Linked DNA regions of Bosea sp. 685. The protein of the gene in region 1 interacts with the protein of each later gene in a pairwise test. Links are inferred from orthologs where the notes say so. Each region holds a gene or a part of one and is shown in the gene's direction. Other genes may lie near its edges. The genes, in order: RMR04_RS04820 and RMR04_RS14065.

What was found.
Region 2: the proteins of RMR04_RS04820 (region 1) and RMR04_RS14065 interact in binary tests that used the Escherichia coli proteins (3 or more experiments, as listed by UniProt). The link is inferred for Bosea sp. 685 from one-to-one orthologs.

The regions. Positions count from the first base shown.
Region 1 is NZ_CP134779.1:804,608-818,706, reverse strand. Bases 7,131-10,003 are described here. They hold RMR04_RS04820 (glutamate-5-semialdehyde dehydrogenase), read left to right. Parts: upstream 7,131-7,882; coding sequence 7,883-9,124; downstream 9,125-10,003. Other genes in these bases: rsfS (ribosome silencing factor), read left to right, coding at 9,932-10,003; RMR04_RS04815 (nicotinate-nucleotide adenylyltransferase), read left to right, coding at 9,121-9,750; proB (glutamate 5-kinase), read left to right, coding at 7,131-7,782. In the rest of the region: RMR04_RS04875 (saccharopine dehydrogenase NADP-binding domain-containing protein), read right to left, coding at 1-233; RMR04_RS04870 (TetR/AcrR family transcriptional regulator), read left to right, coding at 339-953; RMR04_RS04860 (DUF1801 domain-containing protein), read left to right, coding at 2,111-2,521; RMR04_RS04855 (DUF1028 domain-containing protein), read left to right, coding at 2,722-3,453; RMR04_RS04850 (fasciclin domain-containing protein), read right to left, coding at 3,612-4,169; RMR04_RS04845 (hypothetical protein), read right to left, coding at 4,467-4,778; RMR04_RS04840 (DUF6481 family protein), read right to left, coding at 5,239-5,616; rpsU (30S ribosomal protein S21), read right to left, coding at 5,703-5,966; RMR04_RS04830 (cold-shock protein), read right to left, coding at 6,123-6,332; more of proB, read left to right, coding at 6,658-7,130; more of rsfS, read left to right, coding at 10,004-10,231; 23S rRNA (pseudouridine(1915)-N(3))-methyltransferase RlmH, read left to right, coding at 10,251-10,730; RMR04_RS04800 (murein hydrolase activator EnvC family protein), read left to right, coding at 10,790-12,154; RMR04_RS04795 (S41 family peptidase), read left to right, coding at 12,154-13,497; RMR04_RS04790 (divergent polysaccharide deacetylase family protein), read left to right, coding at 13,669-14,099. UniProt on the Escherichia coli protein: Catalyzes the NADPH-dependent reduction of L-glutamate 5-phosphate into L-glutamate 5-semialdehyde and phosphate. The product spontaneously undergoes cyclization to form 1-pyrroline-5-carboxylate.
Region 2 is NZ_CP134779.1:2,666,205-2,680,409, reverse strand. The notes cover bases 6,833-9,811. They hold RMR04_RS14065 (sulfate/molybdate ABC transporter ATP-binding protein), read left to right. Parts: upstream 6,833-7,788; coding sequence 7,789-8,835; downstream 8,836-9,811. Other genes in these bases: RMR04_RS14055 (sulfurtransferase), read left to right, coding at 9,333-9,811; RMR04_RS14060 (OsmC family protein), read left to right, coding at 8,899-9,336; cysW (sulfate ABC transporter permease subunit CysW), read left to right, coding at 6,881-7,774; cysT (sulfate ABC transporter permease subunit CysT), read left to right, coding at 6,833-6,888. Outside these bases: RMR04_RS14110 (2Fe-2S iron-sulfur cluster-binding protein), read left to right, coding at 186-500; RMR04_RS14105 (DUF2849 domain-containing protein), read left to right, coding at 500-856; RMR04_RS14100 (nitrite/sulfite reductase), read left to right, coding at 860-2,530; RMR04_RS14095 (DUF934 domain-containing protein), read left to right, coding at 2,517-3,038; RMR04_RS14090 (hypothetical protein), read left to right, coding at 3,116-3,283; siroheme synthase CysG, read left to right, coding at 3,280-4,737; RMR04_RS14080 (sulfate ABC transporter substrate-binding protein), read left to right, coding at 5,002-6,039; more of cysT, read left to right, coding at 6,040-6,832; more of RMR04_RS14055, read left to right, coding at 9,812-10,202; 30S ribosomal protein S12 methylthiotransferase RimO, read left to right, coding at 10,302-11,621; RMR04_RS14045 (hypothetical protein), read right to left, coding at 11,728-12,105; RMR04_RS14040 (quinone oxidoreductase family protein), read right to left, coding at 12,216-13,190; RMR04_RS14035 (hypothetical protein), read left to right, coding at 13,328-13,471; RMR04_RS14030 (UbiH/UbiF family hydroxylase), read left to right, coding at 13,526-14,205. UniProt on the Escherichia coli protein: Part of the ABC transporter complex CysAWTP involved in sulfate/thiosulfate import. Responsible for energy coupling to the transport system.

The DNA.
Region 1 (14,099 bases):
GCCCCGTCAAGGGCGCGGGCGAGCGAGGCGGGATCCTCGAGGGTGGCGACGACCTGTCTGACGCCCCCGGGGAAGTCGGCCACCGCAAGCTTGGCTGCGTCGCGCCCTATCGCGATGGCGGTGAAGCCGCGTCGCGACAGCTCTCGGACCACGAAGCGGCCGGTATGTCCGGAGGCACCGTAGACCGCAACCGCCGGCCGGGCGCCCTCTGCTCTCAAAAGCTGGTCAGTCATGTTTTCCTCCGCGCTACAGACCTGTCTGTTGCTTTTAGGTACAGACAGGTTTGTAGCGCGTCAAGCGCAAAGCTGCTATCTCTGCCGGCATAAGGAGAACGCCAGATGAGGACTGAGCAGGAGGGCGGCCGGCCCAGCACGGAAACCGGCCAGGCCGACATGCGCGAGCGGATCCTCGCGATCGCCTCCGACCTGTTCTACCGCCGGGGCGTGCGCGCTGTCGGCGTCGATCTGGTCGTCGAGGTGGCAGGCATCGCAAAGACGAGCCTCTATCGTCACTTTCGCACGAAGGACGATCTCATCGCCGCGTTCCTGCAGCGGGAGGATGAGGATTTCTGGGCGTGCTGGGATCGCGTGGCGACGCGCCATGGACAGGACGGCGAAGCCGAGCTCGCGGCGCACATGGCCTGGATCGGGGAGCGGGTTGGCCGCCCCCATTATCGCGGCTGTCCCCAACTCAACGTCGCCGCCGAGTTCCCCGACGAGGATCACCCGGCCCGGATCGTTGCCCGAACGCATAAGCAGGAACTGCGTCGCCGTCTGCGCGGCATCGCCGAGCGCCTGCGGCTCGACCGGCCCGACGAGCTTGCCGCCCAGTTGGCGGTGGTCATCAACGGGGCCTTTGTCAGCTCCCAGATTCTGGCCGAGGACGACGCGACGGCGATCCTCCTTCAAATGGCGCATGCCCTGATCGCCGCAGCCAGGGGGCCGCGAACTTGACCGCAGAAATCCGAACCCTCATCACGCGGTGGAGATGGCAGCGGGAGAGGCTTGCATGAGCCGCTATTGGTCGGAGCTTGCGCGGGGTCTGTCGCCCTATGTGCCGGGAGAACAGCCGCGGATTCCAGGGTTGGTGAAGCTGAACACCAATGAGAGCCCGTTTGGGCCATCCCCGATGGTGCTCGAAGCCATTCGGTCCGCCGCCACCGACACGCTGCGCCTCTATCCGGACCCACAATCCACGCGCCTGCGGGAGGTGCTGGCCGAACATCACGGCGTCGCGCCCGAACAGGTTTTTGTCGGCAACGGCTCGGACGAGGTGCTCGCTCACAGCTTCGCGGCGCTGCTGAAGCAGCCCGGGCCGCTGCTGTTTCCCGACGTCACCTACAGCTTCTACCCCGTCTACTGCCGACTGTTCGGCATCGCCCATGAGACGGTCCCGCTCGACGACGCGATGCGCCTCCGCATCGCCGATTATCTCGACCGGGGCGGCGCCATCATCATTCCCAACCCGAACGCGCCGACGGGGATCGCGCTGCCGCGGGCGGAGATCGAACAGCTCGTGAGCGCGCGGGCCGACGCACCTGTGGTGATCGACGAGGCCTATGTCGATTTCGGTGCGGACAGCGCCATTCCCCTGATCCGCGACCATCCCAATCTGCTGGTGGTTCAGACCCTGTCGAAATCGCGCGCGCTCGCCGGCCTTCGCGTCGGTTACGCGATTGGCGACCAGGCTCTGATCGAAGCCCTGACGCGGGTGAAGGACAGCTTCAACTCCTACCCGCTCGGGCGCCCGGCCCAGGCCGGCGCCATCGCCGCCATCCAGGACGAGGCCTATTTCCAAGAGACGCGATCGGCCATCATCGCCAATCGGGAGAGCCTGACCGCGTCTCTGATCCGGCTTGGCTTCGATGTGCTGCCGTCCAGCGCCAACTTCGTCTTCGCCCGCCACCCCGGCCACACCGGCCAGGCTCTGTCTGCGGCGCTGCGCGAGCGCGCCGTGCTCGTCGAGACATTTCTCCGGTCCGCGCCTATCCGGCTTCATCCGAATCACCATCGGGTCAAAGCCGGAGCTCGACCGTCTGACGGAGGCGCTGGCAGAGTGTCTTGCGACGCCATCGAACGCATAGAAGAAGCAGCCGAGGAGGAGCGCCGATATGAAAGAGAGTGCACCAACCACGGGCGAATCCCCTTCGAGCGAATCCCCTGCGCGATTGATCGATGCGAAAATCGCGGAATTGGGCGACTGGAGAGGCAAGACGCTCTCCCATATCCGTGCGCTCATCAGGCAGGCGGACCCGGACGTGGTCGAGGAGTGGAAATGGCGGGGCGTGCCGGTGTGGTCACACGCCGGCATCATCTGCACCGGCGAGACCTATAAAAGCTTGGTCAAGCTGACCTTCGCCAAGGGCGCCTCGCTCGATGATCCGTCAGCCCTGTTCAACTCCAGCCTCGAAGGCAACACCAGACGCGCCATCGATCTCCATGAGGGCGATGACATCGACCCAGATGCCTTCAAGGCGCTCATCCGTGCTGCTGTGGCCCTGAACGGACCTTCAGCTCCGTAGTCCAATGCGGAGACCTGCCTGGCGGGGACCTGCCTGGCGGGGACCTGCCTGGCGGGGACCTGCCTGGCGGGGACCTGCCTGGCGGAGACTTGGCTGGCGGAGACTTGGCTGGACAATCCCCTCCAACCCGTTTCGGACCCGGCTTGCAGCCCGGCGTTATCAGGGTGACAAGGGCCGGAACTGATACCCGGGGGGATTTCATGACATGGTCCATCGTCGCGAAGGACGAAAGAACCGGCGCCTTTGGTGTGGCTTGCGCCTCGCGCGCACTCGCAGTCGGTGCGGTCGTTCCCTACGGCGCGGGGCGAACAGGGGTTCTCGCCACGCAAGCCTTCGCCAACCCGTTCTATGGGGTGGATGGGTTGAGGATGCTGCAGGAGGGGTGTTCCTCGCATGACATCGTCGCGTCCCTGACGCTCGCCGACCAGGGGCGCTCCCATCGGCAGCTCCATGTCGTGGATCGGAACGGCAATGCCGCATCCTATACGGGCACCGATTGCATTGGCTGGAGCGGCGCGGTGGCGGGCCCACATGTTTCAGTCGCCGGGAATATGCTGACCGGGCCGGAGGTCGTCGAAGCAACGCTGCGGGCTTATCTGGCCAATCCCGGCCTCGACTTCGACGAGCGCCTGCTCGTGGCGATGGAGGCGGGCGAACAGGCGGGCGGCGACAAGCGCGGCCGGCAATCCTGCGCCATGCGCATCTGGTCGGAAGGGCCGGTTGCGAGCTTCGATCTCCGCATTGACGACCACACCGACCCGCTCAGTGAGCTTCGCCGCCTGTGGCGGCTGGCGCATCAGGGATATGCACCCTTCCAGAAGGCCTTGGCGTCCCGCTCACAGCCATCCGGCTGCACAGATCGCGAGACCGTCTACCGGATGTGCGATGATTATGCCCAGGCCTGGAATGCCAGGCATCCCGAGCCGCAATAGCAAAAGCCCGCCGGGCACAGGCCGGGCGGGCTTCCATATTGCTTGGAGCGTTTTCGAGCGAAGTGGACACCGGTTCACGTGAAGAAAACGCGTTTAGACAAGGGCCCAGGGCAATTGAAGGATCAAATCTGATCGGAAATTGCTCTAAACAGCACCGTTCAGGGCGTCACGACCGTGTTCACGACATGGATCACGCCGTTGGACTGCATCACATTGGCGATGGTGATGCGCGAGGTGTGGCCCTTGGCATCGGCGATGAACAAGCTCTTGCCGCTGCGGCCAGGCAGTACCGAAAGCGTCTCTCCGTTGACGGTCTTCAGCTTGGCCTCGCCGCCGCCCTGCTTGATCAGCTTCATCAGATCGGCCGAGGTATAGAGGCCGGAAACAACGTGATAGGTCAGGATCGAGGTGAGCATCGCCTTGTTCTCGGGCTTGACCAGCGTCGCGACCGTCCCAGGCGGGAGTTTGTTGAAGGCGGCGTTGGTCGGTGCGAACACCGTGAACGGCCCCGGCGTCATCAACGTATCAACGAGACCAGCCGCCTTGACCGCTGCGACCAGGGTGGTGTGGTCCTTCGAATTGACCGCGTTCTCGACGATGTTTTTCTGCGGATACATTGCCGCGCCGCCGACATATTTGACGTTCTGGGCAAGGCCCGGAGTAGCAGCTCCAAGGGCAAACGTGGCGGCGAGCATGAGACGTGTGACGAAGCGCATGGCGCTTGCTCCTGTCGGGTTGAGATCTCTGGGGTGAGACCTTTTCGGTTCGACGACCCGTCGCGGAGGGTGGTCGAACCGGTTAACCCGGGATGCGCTGCGCAGATGCATGTCGGCGCCGGCGCACAGCCGTTGTCACGCTCTCGTGAAGCGAGCCTGCCCTGCGGGGCGGCTCGACGGCGGCGCCTCAGACGGCCAGAGCAATTTCCGACCCAGTCGGATCGCTCAATTGCTCTCGTTTTTTATTTTAATGCGTTTTCTTCACGCGAACCGGCGGCCACTTCGCTCGAAAACGCTTTAGGCGCGCGCGGCGACTTTCTTTGCCTTCTCGGCGGCCTTGGCGAGCTTTTCCGCCGCCTTGGCGATCTTGTCGGTGCTCGCCTTGGTCTTGGCGGCTTTCGCCGCGGCCTTGGCTTCGATCTGCTCAGCCTTGGCTTGCGCCTGCTCAGCGGCGACGATCGCCGCGGTTTCGGCTTCCACCGCTTCCTTGGCCAGGCGCTGCGCACGCAGGCGAGCCGTCTTCTGCATCACAGCGTCGCGTTCGGCCTGCTCGGCCTCCATCGCGCGCGATGCTTCCTGTTTGCGTGCATCGGCCTTGTCGAAGGCCATTTGCGCGCGCCGCTTGATTTCGTCGGCGGAGAGTCCTCGCGTCGCCATGGCGGCTCGCTCCGATGCTGCGCTATGAGCCGAGAGGCGAATTCGCGTTTTGGACCGTGCGGCCCGAAACGACCCGTCTCTCTGAGAGGAGGCGTGTCACGCCGGCCGAGGCGCAAAGGCCAAAGCCGGAATCGTCGACTGCCGAGCCTCCTGCCGCCGATCGGCCGCGAGCGAGAACCCCGTCAGCTAGAGCGTTTTCGAGCGAAGTGGATACCCGTTCGCGTGAAGAAAACGCTCTAATACAAAGAAGCCAGAGCGGTTGAACGATCCACTTGGATCGAAAACTGCTCTAGAGCATCGTCAAGCGAGGCGGATCTGACCGCTTCACTTCAAGATAATGCGCTAAAAGTAAGAATCCAGGGCAAGCGTACGATCCAAACGGACCGGACATCGCCCTGGCAATCGTCTGATATCAGCGGCGGCCCTTGCCGGCGGCGCGGAGCTGGGCGTACTGCACGGCTTCCAGCAGCACCTTGCGCGGACGCTCGGCGTCGCGGCGGGCCTGCTCGGCCTTGCGGGCGACTTCACGGGCGATCTCGGCCAGGCGCTCTTCCTCGGCGAGGCGGGCGGCCTCGATGGCGGCCAGGCGCTCGGCTTCGACCCGGGCGGCGGCCTTTTCTGCATCGCGAACCGCGCGCGCATCGGCAATGGCCTGGCGCTCCGCGCGGCGCTGCTGCATGATCGGGTCATCGGGACCCGGCCTCGCCTTGAAACGCTCAAGGAGCGCCTGCTTGGCGGCCGAGGAATTGGCCTTGCGATCAGTGAAGCTGCGGTCGTTCGGGTTCTTCAAGGCTAGCCTTCTCTCGTGTTGTCACGGGCGCGATCTGTGCCCCGCGAGGGGCCAATAATCCAGATCGCGCCGAATTGGTATCCAAATCAACGCGCAGGCGCTGCGCCTCCAGCGCGGACCGGCTTCGGCTTGGGCTTCGGCGCGGCGATCAAGCCTTCGCGCTGCATCTGCTTGCGCGCAACCTTGCGGGCGCGGCGGATGGCGTCGGCCTTTTCGCGGACGCGCTTCTCGGACGGCTTCTCATAAGCCGAACGGCGCTTCATTTCGCGGAAGACGCCTTCGCGCTGCATCTTCTTCTTCAGGACCCGGAGGGCCTGGTCGACATTATTGTCGCGGACGAGAACCTGCATGCCTGTCTCCTGCATTTATAGTGACGGAAAAAGGGCCGGGCTATGAACCCCGACCCCTCATCGAACCGCATCATCGTTGAACCGGAAGGTTCAGGCGCCAGTACATCCGTGGTCGCCGAACCCAAATTCCGATGCCGACCGATGCGGCTTAGCGGCTCACTCGGCGCGGAGCTGGTCGGCAGACATCTTGCCCGAGCGCTTGTCCTGAACCATCTCGTAGGAGATCTTCTGACCTTCCCGGAGATCGCGCATGCCAGCGCGCTCGACGGCGCTGATGTGGACGAACACGTCCTGCCCGCCATCATCCGGCTGAATGAAGCCGAAACCCTTGGTGGAATTGAACCATTTAACTGTGCCAGCGGCCATAACGAAACCTTTCGCTAAGTATGTGGAAGCGCGTGATCACTCACACGCCAATTTTCGATTTTTTGAGCGGTGAAGGTCGTCAGCAGGCGCACTCTCATGCGCGGGGCCACGTCGTTCGGCCTAAATATCGACAGGCTCCATATGAGCGCTTGAATCGCCCTTGTCAATGCAACCAGCAGATGAAACCGCTTTCGGCATGGCCACGCCGCCATCGGCGGCGCTTTACAAGCGCGCGGTTTTCGCCAACAGCCAAAGCTGCAAGTCTTGAAAGTTCAACGAGGCTTGAAAGTTCGACAAGTCCTGAAAGTTCAAACCGGTCGCAGCCGTGAAGACGCCGTCACTGAACCAGTTCCGCCGTATCGTCGTCAAGGTCGGCTCCAGCCTGCTCGTCGACCGGGCGCGCGGCCGCTTGCGCCAGGCCTGGCTCGCCGCGCTCGCCGAGGACCTCGCCGAACTCCACCAGCGCGGCGCCGATGTGCTCGTCGTCTCCTCGGGCGCGATCGCGCTCGGGCGGACCGTGCTCGGCCTGCCCGCGGGCCCATTGCGGCTGGAAGAAAGCCAGGCGGCGGCGGCCGTCGGCCAGATCGCGCTCGCCCGGACCTGGGCCGAGGCGCTCAGTCATCACGGCCTCACCGCCGGCCAGATCCTGCTGACGCTCGCCGATACCGAGGAGCGCCGGCGCTATCTCAATGCACGCGCGACGCTGGGCCGCCTGCTCGATCTGCGTGCGATCCCCGTGATCAACGAGAACGACACCGTCGCCACCGCCGAGATCCGCTACGGCGACAATGACCGGCTCGCCGCCCGCGTCGCGACCATGGCCGGCGCCGACCTGCTGGTGCTGTTCTCCGATATCGACGGTCTCTATACCGCCCCGCCCCTCAGCGATCCCGGCGCACGCCATATCCCGCTGGTCGAGCGCATTACGCCGCAGATCGACGCCATGGCGGGTGGCGCCGCCTCCGAACTCTCGCGCGGCGGCATGCGCACCAAGATCGAGGCCGGCAAGATCGCAGCCGCCGGCGGCACGCATATGCTGATCGCCGACGGACGGGGCAAGAACCCGCTCAGTGCTATCGCCGATGGCGCGCGCTGCACCTGGTTCCTGACCGCCTCCACCCCCGCGACCGCTCGGAAAACCTGGATCGCCGGCTCGCTCGAGCCACGCGGAGCGCTCCATGTCGACGAGGGTGCGGCGCGGGCCCTGCGCGGCGGGGCGAGCCTGCTGCCGGTCGGCGTCAGCCGGATCGAGGGCGATTTCGCGCGCGGCGACGCCGTCCTGATCCGCGATCCGCAAGGTGCGGTGCTGGGACGTGGGCTCGTCGCCTATGATGCAAACGAGGCGGCGCTGGTGCTGGGCAAGGCCTCGCGCGACATCGAGGCGGTACTGGGCTATCCCGGCCGCGCCGAGATGATCCATCGGGACGACATGGCGCTGGGCGTCGGCTAAGGTCTGAAGGCATAAAGGTTTGGATAGGCCGGTCATGACGAGCGAGAGCGCCCTGCGCGTGGTCTCTTCCGACAAGGAGCGCGGCGATGTCGCGGCGCTGATGGGCGATCTCGGCGGGCGCGCGCGCGCCGCCGCCCGCCTGGTCGCGCTCGCCTCGGCGGCAAAACGCGACGCCGCGCTCATTGCGATGGCAGACGTCCTGCGCGCAAGCGCGGCGGATATCCTCGCAGCGAACGCGCTCGATATCGCCGACGCCAAGGCCAATGGCCAGAACCCCGCCTTCATCGACCGGCTGCTGCTCGACCGGCCCCGCCTCGACGGCGTGGCCGAGGCCGTCGCTTCCGTGGCCGCCCTGCCTGATCCGGTCGGCCGTGTGCTGGCGAACTGGACGCAGCCCAACGGCTTGCGGTTCGAGCGTGTCGCAACGCCGCTCGGCGTCATCGCGGTGATCTTCGAAAGCCGCCCCAATGTCACAGCCGATGCCGGCGCGCTCTGCCTGAAGAGCGGCAACGCCGCGATCCTGCGCGCCGGCTCCGACAGTTTCCGCACCTCGTCTGCGATCGCTGCTGCCCTGCGCCAGGGGCTGGAGGCGGCGGGTTTGCCTGCCGACGCGATCCAGCTCGTGCCGACCCGCGACCGCGCAGCGGTCGGCGAAATCCTCAAGGGGCTCGACGGCCATGTCGACGTCGTCGTGCCGCGCGGCGGAAAAAGCCTCGTCGCCCGCGTCCAGAGCGACGCTCGCGTGCCGGTCTTCGCCCATCTTGACGGCAACTGCCATGTCTATGTCCATGCCAGCGCCGGTCTCGCCATGGCCCGCGACATCACCCTCAACGCCAAGCTGCGCCGCACCGGCGTCTGCGGCGCGGCCGAGACCCTGCTGGTCGACGAGGCCTGCGCGGCGACGCATCTGAAACCGCTGGTGAGCGCCCTGCTCGACGCCGGCTGCGCCGTGCGCGGCGACGCCGCGACGCAAGAGCTCGACGCCCGCGTCAGCCCCGCGACCGAGCAGGATTGGGCGACGGAGTTCCTCGACCGCATCATCGCGGTGAAGCTCGTCGCCGGGCTCGACGCCGCGATCGAGCATATCGAGCGCTACGGCTCGCATCATACCGAGGCGATCGTCGCCAACGATGCGCAGGCCGCCCGGCGCTTCCTCGCCGAGGTCGATTCGGCAATCGTACTGCACAATGCCTCGACCCAGTTCGCCGATGGCGGCGAATTCGGCTTCGGCGCCGAGATCGGCATCGCGACCGGCCGCATGCATGCGCGCGGGCCGGTCGGCGTCGAACAGCTCTGCTCGTTCAAATACCGTGTCCATGGCGACGGCCAGATTCGTTCGTGACGCAGAATCTCGCCGTGAGCAGCGACCATCTGCGGCTGCCGCCCCATGCGCCAGGCCTGCGCATCGGCCTGTTCGGCGGCAGCTTCAACCCGGCCCATGACGGCCACCGCATGGCGAGCCTGACCGCGCTGCGCCGGCTCCAGCTCGACCGCGTCTGGTGGCTGGTGACGCCCGGCAACCCGCTCAAGGACAACGCCGCCCTGCCGCCTTTGGCTGAGCGCGTCGCCTTCGGGCGCGAGATCGCCGACCATGCCCGCATCCATGTCACCGGAATCGAGGCGCGGCTGCGCACCCGCTACACCGCCGACACGCTGCGCGCGCTGAAGCTGCGCTGCCCCGGCGTCCACTTCGTCTGGCTGATGGGCTCGGACAATCTCGCCAGCTTCCATCACTGGAACGAGTGGCGCGCGATCGCCCGGATGATGCCGATCGCGATCATCGACCGGCCGGGCTCGACCCATAGCTCCGTCGCCTCGCCCGCCGCCAACTGGCTCTCACGCTGGCGGATTTCGGAAAGCCAGGGCGCCGCGCTCGCCGGTGCGAAGCCGCCGGCCTGGATCTTCCTGCACGGCCGCCGCTCCGGGCTCTCCTCCACGCAATTACGCGAACAGGCCGAAACCGATTGAATTTTAGCCTCGCTGAGCGTAATTTGACCACGTCGCGCTGTGAGCGCGTCGTGATCGAGAGGATACGGAACTGAACCGTTCAACCCTTGGTGAAGCCGAGCCCAAGCCGCTTCCCCAGGCCGCTGTGTCGGAAAACCCATCCGCCGACAGCGTAGCCCTCGCATTGCATGTTCTCGAAGAGATGAAGGCCGAAGACGTCACCGTCATCGACCTCGTCGGCAAGACCTCACTGGCTGACGCGATGATCATCGCGTCGGGCCGGGTGAACCGTCATGTCGCCTCCATCGCCGACAGCCTGGTCGAAGCCCTCAAGGCGTCGGGCCTGCCCACGCCCAAGGTCGAGGGCATGCCGGCCTGCGACTGGGTGCTGATCGACACCGGCGACATCATCGTCCACGTCTTCCGCCCGGAAGTGCGCCAGTTCTACAATCTCGAGAAGATGTGGGGCGCCGACAGGCCCAACGAGCGCCTCGTCAGTTAAGGCAGCGAGACGCGCGCCGTTGCGCCTCGCCATCATCGCCATAGGCCGGCTCAAGGACGGGCCGGAACGTGAGTTGTGCGAGCGCTACCGCGAGCGCGCGCTGGCGCTCGGGCGCGGGCTGGGCTTGTCCGGCCCCGAGATCGTCGAGCTCGCCGAGAGCCGCGGCCGCCGGCCCGATGAGCGCAAGCGCGACGAGGCCCAGGCCATCACCGCCAAACTCGCGCCCGGGCTGCTGATCGCGCTCGACGAGCGCGGCCGCAGCCTGAGCAGCGACGCCTTCGCGGCCAGGATCGCCACTGCGCGCGATGCCGGCACGGCGGCGGCCAACCTCGTCATCGGCGGCGCGGACGGGCTCAGCGACGAGATCCGCGACCGGGCCGATCTGACGATCGCCTTCGGGGCCTTGACCATCCCGCACCAGATCGTGCGCGCGCTGGCGCTCGAACAGCTCTACAGAGCCATGACGATCATCGCCGGACACCCCTATCATCGCGCATGAGACTATTCCGGCCCCTGATTCGCGGATGTCGCAGCCCGGCCCGCTCGTGGCATCGAGGCATGCCATCGGATAAAGGCTTCCGCGCATCCTGCAGGCTGGCCCGCAAAGCCTTTGCTGGCCTGTCACTGGCCCTGTTCATCGCCTCTCTCCCAGCCGCCGCTCAATCCCCCGACCCCGAGCAATTGACCCGCGAGGCACAGGCCAAGCAGGTCGAGAAACAGGCCCGCGAGGCCGAGCTCAAGGCCATCGAGGAGCGCCTGGCCGGCAATGTCGAGGCGCGCGGCAGGCTGGAGGCGGAGATCGCCGGCATCCGCGCCGACCGCGCCGCCCTCAACAAGGCCCTGCTCGAGGCGACGCAGCGCACCCAGGCCGTCGAGCGGCGCATCGGCGCGATCGAGGACAGGCTGGGCCTGCTGCAATCCAGCGAAGCGGCGATCCGGCGTTCGCTCGAAGGCCGGCGCGGCTTGATCTCCGAAGTGCTGGCGGCGCTGCAGCGCATCGGCCGGCGTCCGCCGCCGGCGGTGCTGGTGAGCCCGGAGGATATTCTGGAGGCGGTGCGGGCCTCGATGCTGCTGGGCGCGGTCGTGCCCGATCTGCGCCAGGAGATCGAGATCCTGGGTTCCGATCTCGGCGAACTGGTGCGCCTGCGCGAGAACATCACCGGCGACCGCAAGGCGATCAGCACCGAATTGGAAGGGCTGGCGACGGAACGCCAGCGCCTGGCCTCGCTGATCGAAGCCAGGCGCGAGCGCGAGGCGGGCGCCGCACGCGACGTCGAGGAGCAGCGCAGCGTCAGTGGCGAGCTCGCGGCGCAGGCGCGCTCCCTGCGCGATTTCGTCGAACGCATGGAAAAAGAGATCTCGACGGCCAATCGCGCCGCCGAGACCGCGCGCCAGGCCCTCGAATCGGAAACCCGCGAGCAGCGCCAGCGCATGGCCGCACTCGCCTTCAAGGACCCCGCACGGCTCGCGCCCAAGATCGCCTTCGCCGAGGCACGGGGCTTGCTTCCCCTGCCGGCGGCGGGATCACAATTGCGTGGTTTCGGCGAAAGTGACGGCGCAGGCGGCACGACGCGTGGAATATCTGTGAGTACGCGCCCCAACGCCCTAGTTTCGGCGCCTTCGGACGCTTGGGTGGTTTATGCGGGTCCCTTCCGCTCCTTCGGGCAACTCTTGATCCTGAATGCCGGCGGGGGGTACTATCTGCTGCTGGCCGGAATGCAGCGCATCGACGTATCGCTGAATCAGTTCGTCCTCGCGGGAGAACCGGTTGCGGTGATGGGCGAAACGTCGGAAGCTGCCGCGACGATCGTAGGTTCTGGAACCGGGCAACCGGTTCTTTATATAGAGTTCAGAAAAGACGGCGTTTCGGTCGATCCGACGCCGTGGTGGACGAAACCGCAAGGCGAAAAGGTTCGCGGATGATGCGCAAGGTTTCCCTCGTTTTCGCCGGTGCGGTCATGGGCGCCGGCCTGACCGGTCTGGTCACCCAGACAAAGCTGTTCACCTCGACCAGCGCGGTCGCGGCCTCCGCCGAGGTTTATCGCAGTCTCAACCTGTTCGGTGACATCTTCGAGAAGATCCGCACCGATTATGTCGAGAAGCCGGATGAACAGAAGCTGATCGAAGCCGCCATCAACGGCATGGTCTCCTCGCTCGATCCGCATTCGGGCTATCTCGACGCCAAGAGCTTCCGCGACATGGACACCGACATGCGCGGTCAGTTCGGCGGGCTCGGCATCGAAGTGACGATGGAGGACGGCGTCCTCAAGGTCGCCAAGCCGATCCGCGACACGCCCGCCTCCAAGGCCGGCATCCTCTCCAACGACATCATCCGCCAGATCGACGGCGACGAGGTCAAGGGCCTGAGCCTGACCCAGGCGGTCGAGAAGATGCGCGGTATCATCAACACCCAGGTCAAGCTCAAGATCGAGCGCCCGGGCAAGACCGATCCGCTCGAATTCACCCTGACCCGCACCACCATCGTGGTGCCGGCTGTCGAGGAACGCGTCGAAAACGACGTCGGCTATATCCGCATCGGCACCTTCAGCGAGCAGACCTATGACGGCCTGCGCAAGGGCATCGAGAAGGTCAACAGCGAGATCGGCAAGGACAAGATCAAGGGCTACGTCATCGACCTTCGCAACAATCGCGGCGGCCGTCTCGACCAGTCCGTGCTGGTCTCCAACGCCTTCCTCGAGCGTGGCAAGATCGTCTCGACGCGCGGCCGCAACGCCGAGGAGACCCAGGTCTTCAACGCCAAGCCGGGCGGCGACCTGACCAAGGGCAAGCCCGTCGTCGTGCTGATCAACGGCTCCTCCGCCTCGGCGGCCGAAATCGTCGCCGGCGCGCTGCAGGACCATAAGCGCGCGACCATCATGGGCACGCGTTCCTTCGGCAAGGGCTCGGTCCAGACCGTGATCCCGCTCGGCGCCAATGGCGGCCTGCGCCTGACCACGGCGCGCTACTACACGCCGTCGGGCAACTCGATCCAGGCCAAGGGCATCACGCCCGATGTCGAGGTCGCGCAGGAGATCCCAGCCGAGCTCAAGGACAAGCTCGGCGAAAGCAAGGGCGAGGCCTCCCTCAAGGGCCATCTCAAGACGGTCGACGGCAAGGAAGAGCAGTCCGGCTCGGCCTCCTACGTGCCCAACGATCCGTTGAAGGATACGCAGCTGATCGCGGCACTCGACCTGCTGCGCGGCGTCAAGAAGGACGCCGCCGCACCCGCGCCGACGCCGGCCCCCGAGGCGCCGAAGCCGAACTGAGCACGGGAGACGCGCCGCCCGGCACTCGACGCGCGGCTCGCCACACGACAAGACTAGGCGCGCGGGCCGTTGATTCGGGCCGCGCGATCATGCTGCCGGGAACCGGACTCGCTCTCGGGGACCGGCATGCTTGCTTAAAGTCTTTGCTCTCTTAGCTGAGGACGGCTGCCCTTGGCCGGAACGCCGCTCACCGAGCTCAATCGGCCGCTCGGCCAGAATCGCCCCGCGCCTCATGGCAAACCATGGGGCCTTTGGCTTGCCATGGGGGCAAGCGGCGCTGTGGGCCTTGCGGTCATCGCTCTCCTGCTCCTCATCGCGACGCGCCGCGATCCCGATGGCGGCGAGCCGATGGCGACGGCGCTGATCGAAAAGCGTAGCCCCCAATCGCAAGCCTCATCGTCCGCTCCGACGACTTCCACTCCGGAACTCCGGACCCAGGCCAGCGCCAGTCAGCTAGAAACCGAAGCCGGCGTGACCGTGGTGCGCCCGGGCGCAGGCGCGGAAGCGCCTGGCTCGATCGTCATCACCATTCCCGACAGCCCTGCGACGATAAAGCTCGCCCCCTCCCCCGACAGCCGGCTGGTCGAGCGCACGCGCTACGG
Region 2 (14,205 bases), 1.9 Mb from region 1 along the record:
CATCGTCGCCTCTCCTCCCGTGGAGGAAAATCCACTCGATGGGCGCCATGCTCGAGGAGTCGGAAAGAGAAATCTCCTCTTTTTGATCGGGAATAAGAAAAAACACGCTACCTTGCGTGAATTGAACCGATCGCCGCTCTGGCTTATTTGAAACGTTCGGAAGAACGAACGGGACAAGCGGCGCAGTGGCCATTCTGAATGTGATCGACCGCGACGGTCGCGCCCATGAACTCGAAGCCGTCGAAGGCTGGCGGGTGATGGAGATTCTGCGCGACTACAAGGTCGGCATCGAAGGCGTCTGCGGCGGCTCCTGCGATTGCGCCACCTGCCACGTCGTCGTCGCGCCCGACTGGGCCAAGCGCCTGCCCGAACCGCGCGAGGACGAAATCGACGCGCTCGACACCTTGCCATTAATCGAGGCGACCTCGCGCCTCTCCTGCCAGATCATCTGGTCCGACGAACTCGACGGGCTGACGCTCACCTTGGCGGAGGCCGCGTGATGGCTGCCGCCCCCAAGCGCGTCCCCTTGCCGGCGATCCTGCTCGCCAACGACCTGCTCGACGGTGATGTCGTCTTCGCCGTTGCCGGCGCCAACGGGCAACTCGCCTGGACGCGCGATCCGGCGCTGGCGCTGGTCGCCTCGAACGATCCTGCCGCAGAGAGCCTCGAGGCTTTCGCGGCGGCCGAGATCGCGGGCAACCGTGTGGTCGATGCCTATCTCGTCGATGTCACCATGGAGACCGGCCAGCCGGTTCCGCGACATTTCCGCGAGAGATTCAAGACGCTGGGGCCCAGCAACCGTCCCGATCTCGGCAAGCAGGCCGGGGACGGGATCGATGCCGGGCAGAGGGCCTGACCGATGTATCGCTATGATGAATTCGACGAGCGTTTTGTCCGCGAGCGGGTCGCGCAGTTCCGCGACCAGGTCGCGCGGCGGCTCGACGGCTCGATCACCGAGGATGAGTTCAAGCCGCTCAGGCTCAAGAACGGTGTCTATCTGCAGCTCCACGCCTATATGCTGCGCATCGCCATTCCCTATGGCACGCTGTCGTCGAAGCAATTGCGCCAGCTTGCGCTGATCGGTGAACGCTACGACCGCGGCTACGGCCATTTCACCACGCGCCAGAACCTGCAGTTCAACTGGCCGAAGCTGCGCGACGTGCCCGAAATCCTGGACCTGCTCGCCGATGTCGAGATGCATTGCATCCAGACCTCCGGCAATTGCATTCGCAACGTCACGGCCGACCATTTTGCCGGCGTGGCACAGGACGAGATCGAGGATCCGCGCCCGACCGCCGAACTCATCCGGCAATGGTCGTCGCTCCATCCCGAATTCGACTACCTGCCGCGCAAGTTCAAGATCGCAGTGACCGGCGCCGAGCATGACCGCGCCGTGATCAAGGCGCACGACATCGGCCTGCGCCTGCGCCGCCACCCGGATACCCACGAAGTCAGCTACGAGGTCAGCGTCGGCGGCGGCCTCGGCCGCACCCCGATGATCGGCAAGGTCGTGCGCGACTACCTGCCCAAGGATGATCTGCTCGCCTTCCTCGAGGCGATCATGCGGGTCTATAATCTCGAGGGCCGGCGCGACAACAAATACAAGGCGCGGGTCAAGATCCTCGTCCACGAGATCGGTGTCGAGGAGTTCCGCCGCCGTGTCGAGGAGGAGTTCGCGCGGCTCGACGGGCCGTCGGTGAACGCTGATCCGGCTGAGGTCGCGCGCATCGCCGCCTATTTCAAGGCGCCGGACTATGAGGCTCTGCCGGCGATAAGCCGGGTGCTGGAAGCGACGAAAGCCGCCAACCCCGCTTTCGCGCGCTGGGTCGAAGTCAATACGATCCCGCACAAGGCGCCAGGCTATGCGGCGCTGACGATCTCGCTGAAGCCCGTTGGCGAGGCGCCGGGCGATGCGACCTCCGACCAGATGCGGCTCGTCGCCGATCTCGCCGAGCAGTATTCGCAAGCCGAAATCCGCGTGACCCATGCGCAAAATCTCGTCCTGCCCTATGTCCGCCAGCGCGACCTCTTCGCGATCTGGCAGAGACTCGGCGAAGCCGGGCTCGCAAGCGCCAATATCGGCCTGATCACCGACATCATCTCCTGCCCCGGGCTCGATTACTGCGCGCTGGCGACGGCACGCTCGATCCCGATCGCGCAGGCGATCCAGCATCGTTTCGCTGATGACAATCGCCAGAAGGCGATCGGCGAGCTCAACATCAAGATTTCGGGCTGCATCAACGCCTGCGGCCATCACCATGTCGGCCATATCGGCATTCTCGGCCTGGAGAAGCGCGGGATCGAATCCTATCAGATCACGCTTGGCGGCGATGCCACCGAGAATGCCGCGATCGGCGAGATCCTGGGGCCCGGCCTCGCGGCGGAGGATGTTCCCGACGCGATCGAGCGGATCGTGAACGTCTATCTCTCCGAGCGGGCCGAGGGCGAGAGCTTCATCGAGAACGTCCGCCGCATCGGCCTTGCCCCGTTCAAGGCCGCCTTCCAGGAGGTTGCCCATGCCGTTGCTTGATCGGAACGGCACCAAGGTCGACGCCTGGACGCGCAGCGAAGGCTCAGGGATCGACAATCTCTCGCAGGCGCTGGTGCCCTGGGAGGCGCTGACCGAGGCTCTGCAACACAAGACGCGCGACCAGCGCATCGGCGTCGTGATCCCCAACAACATCCGCATCGCCGAGCTCAAGCTGGTGCTGCGCCAGCTCTCGCTGATCGCGGTCAGCTTCCCCGCCTATTCGGACGGGCGCGGCTTCAGCCTCGCCAAGCTGATCCGCAATCATGGCTTCACCGGAACCTTGCGTGCGAGCGGCCCGCTGATCGCCGACCAGTTCGCCTATGCGCTGGCTTGCGGCTTCGACGAAATCGAACTGCCCGAGGCCAGCGCGGCGCGTCAGCCGGTCGAGCAATGGCTCAAGGCCGTGGGCCAGATCAGCCATGGCTATCAGCGCGGCTATGGCGACAGCCACAACATTCTCGACCAGCGCCGCACGGCCCGCGCCGCCGGCCGCCTCGCCGCGTCTTAAACGCGATGGCGCCCGGCGCGGCCGACAGAGACAGCGCCGCCGGACCGGCGACATTGCGCGGTTTGAAGGAGGACAGCATGGACAGCGAGATCGCAAATCTGCTTCCGAAGCAGCCCCATGAGCGCTGGTTCGATCTTTGCTTTCGCTTTATCATTGTGCTCTTGGCTGTCTTCTGGTTGCTGATGCCGCCAGCGGGGGGCGAGACGCGCCCCACGGATGTCAGAGCCACCACAGCGACGCGATGAGCGAAAGACAACCAGAGCCGACCACCGCGCGCCGCATCGACAGGCTGGCGACGCTGCCGCTCTTCCACAAACTGGAAGGACGCAAGGTCGTGCTCGCCGGCGGCAGCGAGAGCGCGCTCTGGAAGGCCGAATTGATCGCGGCGGCCGGGGCCGACCTCCGTGTTTTCGCCGGCGATGCCGCTGACCGCTTTACGGCCCTCGCCAACGAGCCGCCAGCCGGCCGCGTGACCGTGGTTGCCCGGCATTGGCAGCCTGACGATCTGGCCGACGCAGCGCTTGCCATCGGCGATATCGAGGATCTCACTGAGGCGCGCGCCTTCGCGGCGGCTGCGCGGCAGCTCGGCGTGCCGGTCAATGTCGTCGACAAGCCTGAATTCTGCGATTTCGCCTTCGGTTCACTGGTCAACCGTTCGCCCCTGATCGTCGCGATCTCCACCGACGGTGCCGCGCCCGTCTTCGGGCAGGCGATTCGCGCCAAGATCGAGGGATTGCTGCCGGCCGGGCTGAAGAGCTGGGCGCAGGCGGCCAAGGACTGGCGGCCCGCCGTGCAGCTGCGCGAGCTTCCTTTCGCGCTTCGCCGCGCCTTCTGGGAGCGCTTCACGGCGCGCGCCATCGCAGCTCCCGAACGTGACCCCGGCGAGATCGACAGGAGCGACCTCTTCAGCGCGCTCGACCGACTCGAAAGCGCCCATGACGGCACCGGTCGGGTGACCCTGGTCGGCGCCGGCCCGGGCGACCCGGAACTGCTGACGCTGAAGGCCATCCGCGCGCTGCAGAGCGCCGACATCATCTTGTATGACGACCTCGTCTCGCCTGGCGTGCTGGAATTCGCCCGCCGCGAAGCCAAGCGCATGCTGGTCGGCAAGACCGGCTATGGCCCGTCCGTCAAACAGAGCGACATCAACGCCCTGATCGTCGCGCTGGCGAGCCAGGGCAAGCATGTCGTGCGCCTCAAGGGCGGCGACCCCGGCATCTTTGGCCGCGCCGGCGAGGAGATCGAGGCCTGCGCGGCCGCCAATATCCCGGTCGCCATCGTGCCCGGCATCTCGGCGGCACAAGGGGCCGCAGCCTCGCTTGGCCTCTCACTGACCCATCGCGACCATGCGCGCCGCCTGCAATTCGTCACCGGTCATGCCCGCAGCGGCGACCTGCCTGACGATCTCGACTGGCAGGCCATGGCCGACCCCTATGCGACGACAGTGATCTACATGGCGCGCGCCACGCTCGCAGGGTTCCGCGACCGTGCCGTGGCGGCCGGGCTCGATCCGCAGACGCCAGCCGTCGCCGTGCTGGCGGCGACACGGCCGGACGAAGTCCGGCTGGCCGCGACGATCGCGACATTGCCTGATATGCTCGCCCAGTTGCCGGCCAAGGGGCCTGTGCTCGTCCTGGTGGGGCATGCGCTGGGGGCGGTGGCTGCCACCAGCGCAACGCAGGATTTGCGCCGGGCCTGAGTTCGGCGCCGCGACAACGGCCTATTTGAATTTATGCCTGATTTGTCCGCAAACCTCGTTGCGCGGAAAATTGCCTGACCAAAAATACGGTGGAACGCCTTCAAGGGAGACGCGTTTTCTCCCATAGGGTTCAAGTTTGGAACGGGCCTGCTGCAGCATGCCGTTGAGGCTGGTGCGAAAATTCAGTACGTTTCGTTTGTTATTCAGAACGAATGTCGGTGGTTCCTAGGGAGCCTCCGGCATTGATCGCAACGGAGCCCTGACATGACGCAACCTATCTTTCGCCGTGTGCTTAGAGCCGGGCTCGTGCTCGGGGCCTTCACCCTGTGCTTTGGCGTCGTGGCCGGCGCACGCGCCCAGACCGAGTTGCTGAACGTCTCCTACGACCCGACGCGGGAACTCTACCGCGACCTCAATGCGGCTTTCATCGCCGAATGGAACGCGAAGAACGCCAAGAAGATCACGACCATCCGCCAGTCCCATGGCGGGTCGGGTGCGCAGGCCCGCACCGTCATCGACGGTCTCAATGCCGACGTCGTGACGCTGGCGCTGGCCGGCGACATCGACGCCATCGCGCAGCGCTCGAAGAAGCTGCCGGAGAACTGGCAGACGCGCCTGCCCAACAACTCCTCGCCCTACACCTCGACGATCGTCTTCCTCGTCCGCAAGGGCAACCCCAAGGCGCTCAAGGACTGGGGCGACCTGGTCAAGCCGGGCGTGCAGATCATCACGCCGAACCCGAAGACCTCGGGCGGGGCGCGCTGGAACTATCTCGCCGCCTGGGCCTATGCCGACAAGGCCTTCAACAAGGACGAGGCGAAGGTTCGCGACTATATCGGCAAGCTTTTGGCAAACGTGCCCGTGCTCGACACCGGCGCGCGTGGCGCAACCACGACCTTCACCCAGCGCGGCATCGGCGACGTGCTCCTCGCCTGGGAGAACGAGGCCTTCCTCGCCTTGCATGAATTCGGCGCCGACAAGTTCGACATCGTCGTGCCGAGCCTCTCGATCCTGGCCGAACCGCCGGTCGCGCTGGTCGACGCCAATGTCGACGCCAAAGGCACCCGGGCCGAGGCACAGGCCTATCTCGAATTCCTCTACACGCCAAAGGCCCAGGCGATCATCGCGAAGAACTATTATCGCCCGCGCAATGTCGAGGCCGCCGACCCCAAGGACATCGCGAATTTCCCGAAGCTTGAGCTGGTCACGATCGACAAGGATTTCGGCGGCTGGGCCAAGGCGCAGCCGACCCATTTCGGCGACGGCGGCACTTTCGACCAGCTCTACAAGCCGGCGCGCTAGCTGATGGCGGCGGCGACCTCAGTTTGGCGGCAGCCGAGCATCCTGCCTGGTTTTGGCATTGCGCTCGGCATCACGCTGAGCGCCTTGTCCCTGATCGTGCTCGTGCCGCTGGCGGCATTGGCGCTGAAGGCGGCAAGCGCCGGCCCGGCCGATATCTGGGCGGTCGCAACCTCGCCGCGGACGCTGGCGGCGCTGCGCCTGTCCTTTCTGGGAGCGCTTTTCGCCGCCTGCGTCAACGCCGTCTTCGGCATGATCCTCGCCTGGGTGCTGGTGCGTTACGAGTTTCCGGGTCGTCGTTTCGTCGATGCGGCGGTTGACCTGCCCTTCGCCTTGCCGACGGCGGTGGCCGGTATCGCGCTCGCGGCGATATATGCGCCCAATGGCTGGGTCGGCAGCTTGCTGGCGCCCTATGGCATCAAGGTCGCCTATACGCCGCTCGGCGTGATGGTGGCGCTGATCTTCGTCGGCCTGCCCTTCGTCGTGCGCACCGTGCAGCCGGTGCTGGAGGAGATGCAGGCCGACGTCGAGGAGGCCGCAGCGCTGCTCGGGGCCGGCCGCTGGCGCACGATCTTCACGGTGATCCTGCCTCCGATCTATCCGGCGTTGCTGACCGGATTCGTCCTCGCCTTCGCGCGCGCGGTCGGCGAATACGGCTCGGTGATCTTCATCGCCGGCAATGTGCCGATGGTCTCGGAGATCGCGCCCCTGCTGATCGTGATCCGGCTGGAGCAATTCGACTACGCCGGTGCCGCTGTCGTCGCGATGCTGATGCTGTTGATTTCCTTCGGCCTCATTCTCTTCGTCAACCTGATTCAGGCCCGGGCTCGCCGGAGGTTCGGCGATGTCTGATGCTGCTCTGCCCCAATTCCGGACCGAAACGGCCCGCAAGCGTGATACGCGCCGCATCCGCGGCGAAGGCATTGTCGTCCAGGCCGTGCTGATCGGGGTCTCGCTCGCCTTTCTGGCGCTGTTCCTGCTGTTGCCGCTGGCCTCGGTCTTCGTCGAGGCGGGTGCGCGCGGCTGGACGGCTTACAAGGCGGCCGTGACCGAGCCCGATGCGGTCGCGGCGATCCATCTCACCCTGCTGGTCGCCGGTATCGCCGTGCCCTTCAACGTCGTCGTCGGCATCGCAGCCGCCTGGGCGATCGCCAAGTTCGAGTTTCGCGGCAAGAACCTGCTGATCAGCCTGATCGACCTGCCCTTCTCAGTGTCTCCGGTGATCTCGGGCCTCGTCTTCGTGCTGCTCTTCGGCGCGCAAGGCTATTTCGGTGCCTGGCTCAAGGCCAATGACGTGCAGATCGTCTTCGCCCTGCCCGGTCTCATCCTGGCGACAGTGTTCGTGACCTTCCCCTTCGTCGCGCGCGAGCTGATTCCGCATATGCAATCGCTCGGTTCGGCCGACGAGGAAGCGGCGCTGACGCTCGGCGCTTCGGGTTGGCGAACCTTCCTGACGATCACGCTTCCCAATGTGAAGTGGAGCCTGTTCTATGGCGTGCTGCTTTGCAATGCGCGCGCCATGGGCGAGTTCGGTGCGGTTGCGGTCGTCTCCGGCAAGATTCGGGGGCTGACCAACACCATGCCGCTGCATGTCGAGATTCTCTACAACGAGTACATGAGCGCAGCGGCCTTTGCCGTCGCCTCGCTTCTGGCAGGGCTGGCGCTCGTCACGCTCGCGCTCAAGACGCTGCTGGAATGGCGCTACTCGGATTCCATCGCCGCCAGCCGCCGCCATTGATGAAGGACGCAAGCATGTCGGTCGCAGTCACCATCGAATCGATCGAGAAACGCTTCGACGCTTTCGCTGCCTTGCGCGGCGTCTCGCTCGACATCCAGCCTGCCGAGCTCGTCGCCCTGCTCGGCCCGTCGGGCTCCGGCAAGACGACACTGCTGCGCTTGATCGCCGGCCTCGAACAGGCCGATCAGGGCCGCGTGCTGTTCGGCGAGACCGATATGCGCGATCTCTCGCTGCGCGACCGGCGGATCGGTTTCGTCTTCCAGCACTACGCCCTGTTCAGGACCATGACGGTCGGAGAGAACGTCGCCTTCGGCCTGAAGTCGCGCCCGCGCGCGCAACGACCGGAACCGGCGGAGATCAGAAAACGCGTCGGCGACCTGCTCGAACTCGTGCAATTGCCCGGCCTCGACAAGCGCTATCCGAGCCAGCTCTCGGGCGGCCAGCGTCAGCGTGTGGCGCTGGCTCGGGCGCTGGCGATCGAGCCGCGGGTGCTCTTGCTCGACGAGCCTTTCGGGGCGCTCGACGCCAAGGTCCGCAAGGATCTGCGCGCCTGGCTGCGCGACCTGCACCGCCGCACCGGACACACCACCGTCTTCGTCACGCATGATCAGGAGGAGGCGCTGGAACTCGCCGATCGCGTCGCGATCCTGAATGACGGCCGTATCGAGCAGGTCGGTTCGGCAGATGATGTCTACGACCATCCGGCGACGCCCTTTGTCTGCGAATTTCTCGGCGAGGTGAACAAGCTGCCGGTCAAAGTCGTCGGCAGCCAGGCCTTTTTCGGCGATCGACCGGTTTTGGGCGGGTTGTCGCAGAACCAGGGCGGACAGGCCGCGCTCTATGTCCGGCCGCAGCATCTGCGCATCGTCGACGATCTGCCGCTGGCGCTGCCCGGCGTGGTCGAGCATCTGCGCCGGAACGGCCCACTGCGACGCGCCGAGGTCGCGGTCCAGGGGCTGGCGAAACGCCTCGACGTGGATCTGGCGAGCCAGGTCGCACCGGCGATTGGCGAGCGCATCCGCTTGCGCATCACACATGGCAGTCTGTTCGCGGCAGCCTGAGCGGTCTCGCTTCGGCCTTCTCCAGCCGCTAGCCTACGCGAGTGATTTGCATAGGAGCGAACGATGAAAGCGCGGGCGAAATGGGTCGAGGGCATGGCCTTCATGGGCGAGGCCGGCAGCGGCCACGCCGTGATGATGGACGGCGCTCCTGAATATGGCGGCCGCAACATCGGCATCCGGCCGATGGAGATGCTGCTGATCGGGCTGGCCGGCTGCACCGGCTTCGATGTCGTGCAGATCCTGAAAAAGGGCCGCGAGAGCGTCACTGGTTGTGACGTCGAGGTCGAGGCGGAACGCGCCACGGAGGATCCCAAGGTCTTCACCAAGATCCACCTCGCCTACAAGATCACCGGGCGTGGGCTGTCGCAGGCGAAGGCGGAGCGGGCCGTCACATTGTCGAAGGAAAAATACTGTTCGGCTTCGATCATGCTCGGGGCGACCGCCGAGATGAGCTACACGCTCGATGTTGTCGACGAATTGCAGAAGGTGGCGGCCGAATGAGCAAAACCCAATTCTCCGGACTGATCACGCCCGAAGCTCTCAGTCAGCGCCTGGGCGACAGCAATCTGGTCGTCGTCGACATCCGCTCCTCGGTCGACGGCGGCGGCAAGGCTGCCTATGAAGCGGGACATGTTCCCGGCGCCGTGCACAGCGATTATGCCACCGATGGCTGGCGCGCCAAGGTCGGTAATGCGCCAGGCATGCTGCCGTCGCTTGAGCATCTGGCCGCGCTCGCAGGAAGGCTCGGCATCAAGCCGCATGATGACGTCGTCATCGTGCCGGCGGGCGTCAGCGCGACCGACTTTGCCGCCGCCGCGCGAATCTACTGGACGCTGAAGCTGATCGGCCACGGCCAACAGGCCATTCTCGACGGCGGCTTCAAGGCCTGGAGCGCTGATCCGCAGCGCCCGGTCGAAACCGGGCCATCCGCTCCGAAATCGACCGATTCCTATCTGGTCGTGATGCAACAGCAGCTGCGCAGCAATACTGACGCAACCCTCGTGGCTTCGCGCGGCAAGCTCGCGACCCTGGTCGATGCGCGTTCAACGAGCTATTTCGAGGGCCGCGAGAAAGCCGCCGAGGCGTCCCGCGCCGGGCATATCCCCGGGGCGGTCTCGCGCGACTATGCCGAGGCCTTCGATCCCAACACAGGCGCGCTGAAGCCGGTCGGCGATCTGTCCGCGCTGTTTGCCGGCGTCCCGAACGGGCCGGCGATCTCCTATTGCAACACCGGCCACACGGCGGCGCTGAACTGGTTCGTGATGTCCGAGGTGCTCGGCCGGGAGGAGGTCGCGCTCTATGATGGCTCGATGACCGACTGGACGCAGGATTCGGAGCGGCCGGTTTCGACGGAAGCAGCGGCATAACCTGCCGGATTTGCCAAACAGACTGAAACGGTTCAAAGGAAGCGCCGTGTGCGAGCCATGCCGCGCCGCTTCCTTTCAGAATTGTCGAGTCGCCTGCCGATGAACGCCGTCGCGCCGAAAATCTCTTTCGTTTCGCTGGGCTGCCCCAAGGCCCTGGTCGATTCCGAGCGGATCATCACCTCGCTGCGCTCGGAGGGCTATGAGCTCAGCAAGTCGCACGCAGGCGCCGATCTCGTCATCGTCAACACCTGCGGCTTCCTCGACAGTGCCAAGGCGGAATCGCTGGAGGCAATCGGGGCGGCGATGTCGGAAAACGGCAAGGTCATCGTCACCGGCTGCATGGGCGCCGAGCCCGAGCAGATCCGCGATGCCTTCCCGAACGTACTCGCGATCACCGGCCCTCAGGCCTATGAGAGCGTCGTCTCGGCCGTGCACCAGGCGGTACCGCCACGGCACGACCCCTTCGTCGACCTTGTCCCGGACCAGGGCATCAAGTTGACGCCGCGCCATTACGCCTATCTGAAGATTTCGGAGGGCTGCAACAACCGCTGCAGCTTCTGCATCATCCCCAAGCTGCGCGGCGATCTGGTCTCGCGGCCGATCGGCGAGGTGTTGCGCGAGGCCGAGAAGCTGGTCAAGGCCGGCGTCAAGGAACTGCTGGTGATCTCGCAGGACACCAGCGCCTATGGCCTCGACATCAAATACGCCCCATCGATGTGGCAGGATCGCGAGGTGCGCACGCGCTTCTTCGAGCTCGCCCGCGAATTAGGCCAGATGGGCATCTGGGTGCGGATGCATTACGTCTATCCGTATCCGCATGTCGACGAGGTCATTCCCCTGATGCAGGAAGGGTTGATCCTGCCTTATCTCGACATCCCCTTCCAGCACGCTTCCCCCAATGTTCTCAAGGCGATGAAGCGGCCCGCTCACCAGGACCGGACGCTCGACCGCCTGCGCAAATGGCGCGAGATCTGCCCGGATCTCGCCATCCGCTCGACCTTCATCGTCGGCTTCCCCGGCGAGACGGAGGAGGATGTGCAGTTCCTGCTCGATTGGCTGAAGGAAGCCAAGCTCGAGCGCGTCGGCTGCTTTAAATATGAGCCTGTGAAGGGCGCGCCGGCCAATGATCTGGGCCTCGCTCTGGTCCCGGAAGAGGAAAAAGAGGCGCGCTGGCACCGCTTCATGAAGGCGCAGGCCGAGATCAGCAAGCGCATCGTCAAGAACCGCGTCGGCAAGCGCATTTCCGTCATCATCGACGAGGTCGGCCCGACCGTCGCCAAGGGCCGCTCGAAATGGGACGCGCCCGAGATCGACGGCAATGTCTATGTCGCGAGCCGCCGGCCGCTTCGGGCCGGCGACATCGTCACGGTGAAGATCGAGCGGGCCGACGCCTATGACTTGCACGGCGTCGCGGTCTAGAGCAATTTTCGATCCAATTGGATCGAAAATTGCTCTAGACCTTTGTTTTGACGCGTTTTCTTCACGCGAACCGGTGTCCACTTCGCTCGAAAACGCTCTGAGACTTTCACGGATATTCGCAGAAATGGCGGATGATCTGTCCGCCCCGGCCGCGCACCGCGAAGACCTCACCGCCGGCGCAGGCATTGCTGGTGTCCGCGACCTGCTGCACGGGCCGCTGACGCTGCGGCGGCGGTTCGTTACAGACATGGGTGAGGCAGCCCGTGCCAGTGCGACGCAACTCGACCGCACGGGTCAGGCGGGCCTTGGCGTGATCCTCGCGCAGCAGCTGCAGGATCGAGGGATCGCCACCTCCTCCGTTGCCACCATTGCTGCCGCCGCCGTCGCCGCCACGGCCTCCGCCGCCACCCTGCTGGGCCATGGCGACGGTCGAGATGGTGAGCGAAGCCAAGACGAGCCCCGCGAAACGAATGGTCCGGTTCATGACCTGTCTCCCGAATGAGGATCAGCATGTGCTGACCCTCATTGGTCGCAGGCCGGGCCAGGCGGGTTCAAAGCCGGTTCGATTTTTTCGAACCGGCTTCAAAGCTCGCGTCAGGGGATCAGGACGGTCGAGCCGGTGGTGCCGCGGCTTTCAAGCGCGCGATGGGCATTGGCAGCGTCCTGCAGCGCGAAGGTCGCGTTGACCGGCACGGTGACGGCGCCAGACGCGACGGCTCCAAACAGATTGGCCGCCATCTCGATCATGGTCTCGCGCTTGGCGATATGGGTGAAGAGCGTCGGCCGGGTGACGTAGAGCGAGCCCTTCGGCCCGAGCAGGCCGAGATTAAAGGGCTCGACAGCACCAGACGCGTTGCCGAAGCTCGCCAGCACGCCGAAGGGGCTCAGGCAATCGAGCGAGGGCAGGAAGGTGTCCTTGCCGACGCCGTCATAGACCACCGCGCAGAGCTTGCCGCCGGTTATCTCCTTGACGCGGGCCGGGAAGTTCTCCTCGCGGTAGAGGATGGTGTGGTCGGCGCCATGCGCCTTGGCGAGCGCGGCCTTCTCCGTCGAGCCGACCGTACCGATCACGGTTGCGCCCAGCGCCTTGGCCCATTGGCACAGGATCAGCCCGGTGCCGCCGGCCGCGGCATGGACGAGCACGGTATCACCCGACTTCACCTTATAGGTGCGGTGGAGCAGGTATTCCGCCGTCATGCCCTTCAGCATCATGCTGGCGGCGGCTTCATAGGAGACGGCATCCGGCAGCGCCACGACCGAATTAACCGCGACGATGCGCTCCTCGGCATAGGAACCGAGCGTCGCGACATAGGCGACGCGGTCGCCAAGCTTGAACTCGGTGACATTGGGACCGACCGCCAGAACCTCGCCTGCTCCCTCATTGCCGGGCACGAAGGGCAGTTGCGGGACGGCGTAGAGGCCCGTGCGGAAATAAGTGTCGATGAAGTTCAGGCCGATGGCGCGGTTCCTGACCAGCACCTCGCCCGGCCCCGGCTGGGGCAGCGTGATATCGTCCCATTGCAGCACTTCGGGGCCGCCGACCTTGTGAACGCGGATGGCCTTGACCATGAATTCAACTCCCTGACTTGGTCAGGAGACCATAGGGACTTGCATCCGTCCCGTGCAACGGCTGGACTGCGCGGGGGACCGGCGTGGGACGCCGAGTCGGCCTCGCGAAACTTACACATACGGGGCGGGCGCGTGACATGACCGAGCCGATGGTCCGTAGCGGCGATGCCGATATCCTCACGCAGTTCGCTCCCAAGCTCGTTTCGGCACTACATGAAGGCTATGGCTCCGACAGGTTGAAGGCCGATGCTCCGGCCGGCCTCACGGTCGCAAACGCCTGAGCTGCGACGCGGCGGCCGATGGCCAAGTCCGCCCGCTTCAGCTAGCGACACAGCATGAGTTCTTCTGAAGATCACGATGTCGATGTCGCGATCGTCGGCGCCGGGGCCGTCGGTCTCACTGCCGCGCTCGCGCTGGCCAAGGACGGGCGGCGCGTCGCGGTGCTCGGCCCCCTCACCGCGGCGCGCGACGGGCGCACCGTGGCCCTGCTCGACGGCTCCTGGCGGCTCCTCGCCGAGCTTGGGCTGACCGATGCGCTCACCGGCAAGGCCGCTCCGCTGGAAGTGATGCGGCTCGTCGACGACACCGGCAGCCTGTTCCGCCAGCCGCCGGTCGAATTCCGGGCCTCCGAGGCTGGGCTCGAAGCTTTCGGCTGGAACGTCGAGAACGCCGAGCTTGTGGCGGCATTGGGGAGCGCGGCGCGCCGGCATGGCGGCATCCGGCTGGTCGAAAGCCTGGTCTCGGCGATCGTCCCGGATCGGGATGGCGTGACGCTCACCGGCGAGGGCTTTTCGCCGTTGCGCGCCCGCCTCGTCGTCGGGGCCGATGGTCGCCAATCGCGGGTGCGCGCCGCCGCGGGCATTGCCGCGCGCGACTGGCGCTATCCGCAGGCCGCGCTGACGGCGATCCTCAATCACCGCCGCGACCACAACGAGACTTCGACCGAGTTCCACACCCGCAAGGGACCCTGCACGCTGGTGCCCCTGCCCGGCCGACGCTCATCGCTGGTCTGGAT